Regions from separate parts of the Actinoallomurus sp. NPDC052308 genome, predicted to be linked through region 2. Evidence: predicted binding sites of a transcription regulator. Region 2 holds the regulator's gene; the other holds the start of a gene.
The links. The regulator HrcA, encoded in region 2, represses chaperone genes, less so after heat shock. The targets are predictions, from matches to a motif close to TTGGCACTCTCNNNNNGAGAGTGCCAA.
Positions count from the first base shown of each region.

Region 1 (4,448 bases), on a different contig from region 2:
GACGGCGGAGCGTATGCGCGACGCTCTGGAGCGGCTCGTTACCGAACGGGATGTATGGGTGTCGACGGCTCACCCCGATCACGGGCCGCACCAGGTGCCGCTGTGGTTCTTGTGGGATGGGCGAGCAGTGTGGATGTGCACCGGCGCCACTTCCGTGACTGCGCGAAACGTCCGCAAAGAGCCGCGCGTGCGCCTGTCGCTACCGGACACCTTCGACGTGGTGCTCCTCCAGGGTGAGGCGGAATGCTTCCCGGACCAGGAGGTGCCCGGAGGCGCAGCGGAGGCGTTCGCCGACAAGTTCGGGTGGGATCCACGCGTGGAAGAGGGATCCTTTCTGTATGTACGCGTGGTCCCGAGGACTGTGCGCGCTTGGCGCGGCGAGCCAGAACTACGCGGAAGAGTCATCATGCGCGACGGGATGTGGCTGGAATAACGGCCGTCCCTCGCCGACGCGCCTCCTGAAACGCTGATCGCGGGCGATGTCTGCCACGAGGCGGCGGCTGAGCCCCGGGCATGCGAAAGGGGCGGTTCCAGCACCGGGAACCGCCCCTTAAGCGAGTGGACTCAGAAGTCCATGCCGCCCATGCCACCGTCGGGAGCGCCGGCCGGAGCCTTCTCCTTCTCCGGCTTCTCGGCGATGACCGCCTCGGTGGTGAGGAACAGCGCCGCGATGGACGCGGCGTTCTGCAGCGCCGAGCGCGTCACCTTCGCCGGGTCGATGATGCCCGAGTCGAACATGTTGACGTACTCGCCGGTCGCGGCGTTCAGGCCGAAGCCCGGCTCGAGGTTGCGAACCTTCTCCGCCACGACGCCGCCCTCGAGGCCGGCGTTCACCGCGATCTGCTTCAGCGGCTCCTCCAGCGCACGGCGCACGATCTGCGCACCGGTCGCCTCGTCGCCCTCAAGGTCGGTCTTCTCGAACGCCCGGACGCTCGCCTGCAGCAGCGCCACGCCACCGCCAGGGACGATGCCCTCCTCGACGGCGGCCTTCGCGTTGCGAACGGCGTCCTCGATGCGGTGCTTGCGCTCCTTCAGCTCGACCTCGGTCGCCGCGCCGGCCTTGATGACGGCCACGCCGCCGGCCAGCTTGGCGAGACGCTCCTGGAGCTTCTCGCGGTCGTAGTCGGAGTCGGAGTTCTCGATCTCCGCGCGGATCTCGTTGACGCGACCAGAGATGTCGTCGGGGTTGCCGGCGCCATCGATGACGGTGGTCTCGTCCTTGGTCACCACGATGCGCTTGGCCTGGCCGAGCATGTCCAGCGTGGTGTTCTCCAGCTTGAGGCCGATGTCCTCGCTGATGACCTGGCCACCGGTCAGGATCGCGATGTCCTGCAGCATGGCCTTGCGGCGGTCGCCGAAGCCCGGGGCCTTGACGGCGACGGACTTGAAGACACCGCGGATCTTGTTGACGACCAGGGTCGCCAGGGCCTCGCCCTCGACGTCCTCGGCGATGATGACCAGCGGCTTGCCGGCCTGCATGACCTGCTCCAGAATCGGAACCAGGTCCTTGTTCGCCGAGATCTTCGAGCTGACGATCAGGATGTACGGGTCGTCGAAGACGGCCTCCATACGCTCCGGGTCCGTCACGAAGTAGTGCGAGATGTAGCCCTTGTCGAAGCGCATGCCCTCGGTCAGCTCGAGCTCCAGACCGAAGGTCTGGCTCTCCTCGACCGTGATGACGCCTTCCTTGCCGACCTTGTCCATCGCCTCGGCGATCATCTCGCCGATCGAGGTGTCGCCGGCGGAGATCGAGGCCGTGGAGGCGATCTGCTCCTTGGTCTCGACGTCCTTCGCGATGTGGGACAGCTGCTCGCTGACGCGCTCCACCGCCGACTCGATGCCCCGCTTCAGGGACATCGGGTTGGCGCCGGCGGCGACGTTGCGAAGGCCCTCACGGACCAGCGCCTGGGCCAGCACGGTCGCCGTCGTCGTGCCGTCACCGGCTACGTCGTCGGTCTTCTTCGCGACCTCTTTGACGAGCTCGGCCCCGATCTTCTCCCACGGGTCCTCGAGCTCGATCTCCTTGGCGATGGAGACACCGTCGTTGGTGATCGTGGGAGCGCCCCACTTCTTCTCCAGAACGACGTTGCGGCCCTTGGGACCGAGGGTCACCTTCACGGCGTCGGCAAGCTGGTTCATGCCGCGCTCGAGGCCGCGCCGCGCGTCCTCGTCGAACGCGATCATCTTTGCAGCCATAGGCTCCAGATCCTCCCGGAACGGGGTGGCTTTCACGCGGATCGAGTCGACGCCCGCGACGGACGGCCCCACCCGACGACTTCCATTCCGTCGCCGGATGCGAGGCCTCATCGCCTCGATCACTTGGTTGGCACTCTCAATACTAGAGTGCCAACCGCTTGTTTAGCACTCTCCCCCTGAGAGTGCAAGCGGAGTCGACCCTCACCAGGGTGAACATCTCGCCAATGCGGCTTCACCGTATAGGCCAAGGTGAGGAGGCGGTGGTCGTACGGGGAGGACGCGCGCCGGACGAGGGGCGAAGGGATGGCCCAGGCGGCCGGAGGGACGATCCCGGCGAGCCGGGGACGATCCAGCGGCGCGGGCGTGCGCCCGAAGGCACGCGGCGGGGCGGCGGTCGCCGGAGCGCGCTCCACGGCCGGAGGCCCGGCGCCGAAGCGCCGGGCCTCCGTCAGGCTATGGGACTTAGAGCGCCCGAACCGCGTCCGCCTGCGGCCCGCGGTCGCTCTGCGTGATCTCGAACTCGACCCGCTGCCCCTGCTCGAGGCTGCGGTAGCCATCCGCGACGATGGCCGAGTAGTGCACGAACACATCCCTGCCACCGTCGACCGCGATGAAGCCGTAGCCTTTGTCCGCGTTGAACCATTTGACGGTGCCTTGCGCCATTCCAAACAACTCCCACCCGGGCAATTCCCGCGACCAATGGCCACGGTTACTGATTCGAGCCCGCGGACCACTGCGGAACCCGTCGATCGCCCGCCGACTCGGCTGCGGCGGCCATCGCCGACCCTACACACGGCTACCGTCCGTGGAACAGCCTTTACCCCAGAAGTGCGGGCGGCCGATGCTGGTCAAAAGTCGGGATCCCCGAACCGGAACTAACCGTCGATGTCCAAAAATCCGGATAAGGAAAACGCAATTCCCGCTCAGGAGCGTGGAGCAGACCACCTCGAGTCCGACATTTCGGCGGCCCAACGCATGATCCCCGGTGCTCGCCGAGTCGATGGACTCGGTGAACACCGGGGATCGCGGGGAGTCTCGCTCACGGGGTGTCACCCGTGAGCGCCGTCGCCCGCCCGGGACGACGGCCGCAGGTTCGGCGGATCAGCGGATCAGCCGCGAACTCCGCGGTTCAGCCGTAGGTTCAGCGGATCAGCCGCCGGCGACGGCCGGGATGATGGAGATCTGGGCGCCGTCGGGCGTGGCCGTGTCGAGGCCGTCGGCGAACCGCACGTCCTCCTCACCCACGTACACGTTGACGAACCGCCGGATCCTGCCGTTGTCGTCGAGGATGCGGGCGGCGATGCCGGAGTAGTTGGCCTCCAGGTCGGCGACGACCTCGCGCACGGTCGATCCCGTCGCCTTCACCTCGGCCTCGCCGCCCGTGTAGCTGCGCAGGATCGTCGGGATGCGGACACTGATCGAGCTCACGCCAGACCTGCCTTTCGGAATGCCTCGAGGGTCGGGGCGATGTTCGCGGACGGCTTGGCGACCGGGGCCACCGCGTCCAGGGTCTTGAGGCCGTCACCGGAGTTGATGAACACCGTCTCGGCGTCGGGGTCGAGCACACCGGCCGACAGCAACTTGCGCAGCGCGCCCAGCGTCACGCCGCCCGCCGTCTCCCCGAAGATGCCCTCGGTGCGGGCGAGCAGGCCGATGCTGTCGACGACCTCTTCGTCCGAGACGTCCTCGACGGCCCCTCCGGTGCGGCGCACGGCGTCGAGGACGTACGGCCCGTCGGCCGGGTTGCCGATCGCGAGGGACTTGGCGATGGTCGAGGGCTTGACGGGCTGCACGACGTCGTGGCCGGCCTTGAACGCGGCCGAGACGGGCGAGCAGCCGGTCGCCTGGGCGCCGAAGATCTTGTACGGCCGGTCCTCGACCAGGCCGAGCTTGATGAACTCCTGGAACGCCTTGTCGATCTTCGTGAGCTGCGAGCCGGACGCGACCGGGACCACGATCTGCTCGGGCAGCCGCCAGCCGAGCTGCTCGGCGATCTCGTACCCGATGGTCTTGGAACCCTCGGCGTAGTACGGCCGCACGTTCACGTTGACGAACGCCCAGTCCTCCTGCTCACCGGCGAGCTCGGAGGCCAGCCGGTTGACGTCGTCGTAGTTGCCGTCGACGGTGACGAACGTCCCGCCGTACACCGCCGTCGTGATGATCTTCTGGCTCTCGAGGTCGGAGGGCACGAAGACGGCGCTGCGGATGCCGGCGCGCGCCGCCGCGGCCGCGACCGCGTTGGCGAGGTTACC
Region 1 is NZ_JBFAUM010000002.1:775,786-780,233, forward strand. Features, by position in the region: gene AB0L00_RS09700 (pyridoxamine 5'-phosphate oxidase family protein) at 1-433, shown strand, start outside; gene groL (chaperonin GroEL) at 565-2,196, opposite strand; gene AB0L00_RS09710 (cold-shock protein) at 2,659-2,859, opposite strand; gene AB0L00_RS09715 (MoaD/ThiS family protein) at 3,346-3,624, opposite strand; gene thrC (threonine synthase) at 3,621-4,448, opposite strand, start outside.
Region 1: groL (chaperonin GroEL) is a predicted target of HrcA. The motif match lies at 2,324-2,350, and genes of this name have one in related genera.

Region 2 (4,448 bases):
CCCGGAGCGTCTCGACGGGGTAGGGCCAGCCGCCCGCGGTGAGGGCCTCCTCGACGCCCAGCCCGGCGGCGTGCGTCTCCCGCACCCGGCGGGCCACCATGTCGATCTCCTCCCGCTGCCGGACCGCGAACTCCTGATCCACCGGCGCGCCGTGACCCGGCACGAGCACGCCGTCGACGGTCCGCAGCAGGGCGGCGAGGGTGGCCGGCCACTCCAGCGGGAAGGAGTCGGCGCCGTACGCCGGCGGACCGGACTGTTCGATCAGGTCACCGGTGAACGCGCACCGCGCGTCGGGCGCCCAGACGACCACGTCGCCGTCGGTGTGCCCCGGGCCGAAGTGCCGCAGCTCGACGACGCGGTCGCCGAGGTCGAGCTCGGCGCGGTCGGTGACGAGCCGGTCCGGTGCGAGCAGGAGATCGGTCTCGACCTTCTCCGCCCAGCCGGGGAACTCGCGCGCCAGCATGGGCCGCGCGGTCTCGGCCAGGTAGGCGGGCAGCGACGCGTGCCCCCAGCGCGCCCCGCCGGTGAAGGCCGCGTTGCCGAAGCAGTGGTCGAAGTGGCCGTGGGTGTTGACGACGATGGGGTTCTGCACGCCGAGCTCCCGAAGGTCGTCGCGCAGCCGTACGCCCTGTGCCACACTCGCGCGGGTGTCGACGACGACGGCGTCCGCGGACCCGACGATGACCCCCACGGTCACGTCGAAGTCGGAATAACGGCGCTGGAAACAGCGTTCCGCAATTTCGTGCCAGGTCACAGGAGTGACTCTGCCACGCTCGACGCGAGAACGTGATCCACCGGCGTCTCCTCCTGCGTGCCCCCGAGCCGTACACTTGGCACTCAGAGGAGAAGAGTGCCAGATTGAAGGGCTGTGGACACGGGAGGTGAGTGCGTGCTCGACGACCGGAAGCTCGCTGTGCTGCGGGCCATCGTCGAAGATTACGTGTCCACCCACGAACCGGTGGGCTCGAAGACGCTGGTCGATCGGCACAACCTCGGCGTCTCGCCGGCCACGATCCGCAACGACATGGCCGTGCTGGAGGAGCAGGGATACATCGCCCAGCCCCACACCAGCGCGGGGCGCGTGCCGACCGACAAGGGATACCGGCTGTTCGTCGACCGGCTGTCCACGATCAAGCCGCTGTCCGCGGCCGAGCGACGCGCGATCGAGACGTTCCTCGCGAACGCCTACGACCTCGACGACGTCGTCGGCCGCACCGTGCGGTTGCTGGCGCAGTTGACGCGGCAGGTCGCGGTCGTGCAGTACCCCTCGCTCACGCGGTCGTCGGTGCGGCACGTCGAGCTGGTGCCGATCGCCTCCGAGCGGCTGCTGCTCGTCGTGATCACGAACACCGGCCGGGTCGAGCAGCGGGCGATCGAGACGCATGAGCCCGTGTCCGACGAGGCCATCGCGCACCTGCGGGCGCTGCTCAACGCGCGCTTGGACGGGTGCTGGCTGACCGACGTCCCCGACACCCTCGCCGACCTGCCCGAGCAGGTGTCGGCCGGCGAGCGGGCGCTGGCGACGACGGTGCTGTCGGTCCTCCTCGAGAGCCTCGTGGAGAAGCACGAAGAGAAGATAATCATCGGCGGCGCGGCGAACCTCGCGCGCGCCGACTTGTCCCAGAGCCTCCGTGACGTGCTGGAGGCGCTGGAAGAACAGGTCGTCCTGATGCGGCTGCTCGGCGAGGTGGGGGATCCCTCCAGCCTCACCGTGCGGATCGGCACCGAGAACCCGCACGAGAGCCTGCGCACGACCTCGGTGGTGGCCACCGGGTACGGCGCCGGCGACCAGGCCGTGGCCCGGCTCGGCGTGCTCGGTCCGACGCGGATGGACTACCCCGGGACGATGGGAGCAGTACGCGCAGTGGCACGTTACGTCGGTCAGATTCTGGCGGGGTCGTAAGTGGCGAACGACTACTACGCGACCCTCGGGGTGCGCCGTGACGCCAGCGCGGACGAGATCAAGAAGGCGTACCGCAGACTCGCCCGTGAGCTGCATCCGGACGTCAACCCCGACCCTGCCACCCAGGAGCGGTTCAAGGAGATCACCCAGGCGTACGAGGTGCTCTCCGACCCGAAGAAGCGCGAGATGTACGACCTGGGCGCCGATCCGTTCGCCAGCGGCGCCGGGGCGGGAGCGGGCGGCTTCGGCGCCGGGTTCCCGTTCAGCGACATCATGGACGCCTTCTTCGGCACCGCGACCCAGCGCGGGCCGCGCAGCCGGGCCCGGCGGGGCCGCAACGGCACCGTCCGGGTGGAGCTCGACCTGTCCGAGACGGCGTTCGGCACCACACGCGAGCTGACGGTCGACACCGCGGTGGTCTGCGACACCTGCTCGGGCTCCGGCACGGCCCCCGGCACGCACCCCGAGACGTGCGACATGTGCCACGGCCGCGGCGAGGTCCAGCAGGTCACCCGGTCGTTCCTCGGCCAGGTGATGACCTCCCGCGCCTGCCCGCAGTGCGGCGGCTACGGCACCACGATCCGTACGCCCTGCACGGAGTGCTCCGGTGACGGACGGGTCCGCACCCGCCGCACGATCAAGGTCCGCATTCCCGCCGGCGTCGAGAACGGCACCCACATCCAGCTCGCCGGCGAGGGCGAGGTCGGCCCCGGCGGCGGCCCGGCCGGCGACCTGTTCCTCGAGATCGTGGAGCTCCCGCACCCGATCTTCGAGCGGGAGGGCGACGACCTGCACTGCACCGTCCAGGTGCCGATGACGGCGGCCGCGCTCGGCACGTCGCTGACCGTCGAGACCCTGGACGGCCCCGAGGAGATCGACATCCGGCCCGGCACCCAGTCCGGCCAGGTCATCCCGATGTACGGCCGGGGCGTCAAGCACCTCAACGAGAGCGGTCGCGGCGACCTGATGATCCACGTGAACATCGAGACGCCCACCAAGCTCGACGAAGAGCAGGAGGAGCTGCTGCGCAAGCTGGCGAGCCTGCGCGGCGAGGAGCGTCCGCCGGGCAAGTTCGCCCCGGGCCAGCAGGGCTTCTTCTCCCGTCTCCGCGACGCCTTCAACGGCCGCTGACCCTTCTCCGAGGCCCCCGCTCCCGATACCGAGAGCGGGGGCCTTCGCTCACCTGTCCGCCGGCTCGACCCGTACCGCAGGCGTCACCTGCTCCACGGGCTCCACCTGTTCTGCGAGCTCCATCTGCTCCACGGGCTCTACCTGCTCCGAGGGCTCCGCCTGTTCTGCTGGCTCGGCCTGCTCCGTCGGCTCGGCCCGCTCCGCCGGGGCGCGCATGAGCGCCGCGCCACCGCCCGCCGCGACGACCAGCCCGGCCGCGAGCCCGAACGCGAGCCCCGCGGCGTGCAGCGACGCGGCGTGCAGCGACGCGGCGCCGGACGCACCGCCCGCTCGGGCGCCGGTCGCCAGGGAGCGGAAGAAGACGGTGCCGAGGAGCGCGATACCGAGGGTGCCGCCGAACTGCTGCACGGCGTTGAGCAGACCGGCGGCCGACCCGATCTCGTGCGGGCGTACCCGCGTGAGGGCGGCGGTGAAGAACGGGACCGTGAACAGCCCGTTCCCGACGCCGCAGAGCGCGAGCGCCCCCGGCAGGAACGTCGGGTACGCCCCGGACCGCGCGGCGGCGTAGGCGCCGATGGCCGACACGAGCCCGGCGAGCATGACGGCCAGCCCGACGAACATCATGCGCGCCCCGAACCGGGGCACCAGGCGCGTCCCCGACACCCAGGAGGAGACCGCCATGCCGCAGGACCACGGCAGCAGCGTGAGCCCGGCGGTGAGGACGTCCTCGCCCAGGCCGACCTGCACCTGGACTACGACGATCAGCATCAGCCCGTTCATCACCGCGAAGAACAACGTCGACGTCACGAGCGCCGCGGGAAAGCCCCGGTCGCGAAAGAGGCTCGGCTCGACCAGCGGCCGGCGGCCGCGCCGAGCGCCGTACCACTGCTGGAACCCGAACAGCACCAGGACCACGACGCCGGCCGCCAGGGCGAGCCGGCCGCCGGCCGGCAGACCCCCGGTGCCGCCCTGGATCAGCGGGTAGACGATCAGCCCGGCGCCGGCGATCGCCAGCACGGTGCCGGGCAGGTCGAGACGCGGTGACGCCGCCGCCCTGTCCGCACGCAGCAGAGGAACCATCGCGAGCACCGCCACCGCGAGCGGGACGTTCACGAGGAACACCGCGCGCCACGAGGAGCCGAACAGGTCGGCGTGCGTGAGCACCGCGCCCAGCACCGGCCCGCAGATCGCCGCCAGCCCCATGACCGGCCCGATGCTCCCCATCGCCCTGGCCAGTTCGGCGCCGTCGAACATGGCGCGGATCAGTCCGATCGTCTGCGGGATGATCAACGCCGCGGCCGCCCCCTGGACCGCCCGCGCGGCGATCAGCGCGGCGGCGCCGGGCACCAGCGCGCAGCACAGGGACGCCAGCGTGAAAGCCGCCACCCCGACCGCGAACACGCGTCTGCGCCCG
Region 2 is NZ_JBFAUM010000015.1:74,099-78,546, reverse strand. Features, by position in the region: gene AB0L00_RS29120 (MBL fold metallo-hydrolase) at 1-754, opposite strand, end outside; gene hrcA (heat-inducible transcriptional repressor HrcA) at 890-1,903, shown strand; gene dnaJ (molecular chaperone DnaJ) at 1,904-3,034, shown strand; gene AB0L00_RS29105 (MFS transporter) at 3,083-4,448, opposite strand, start outside.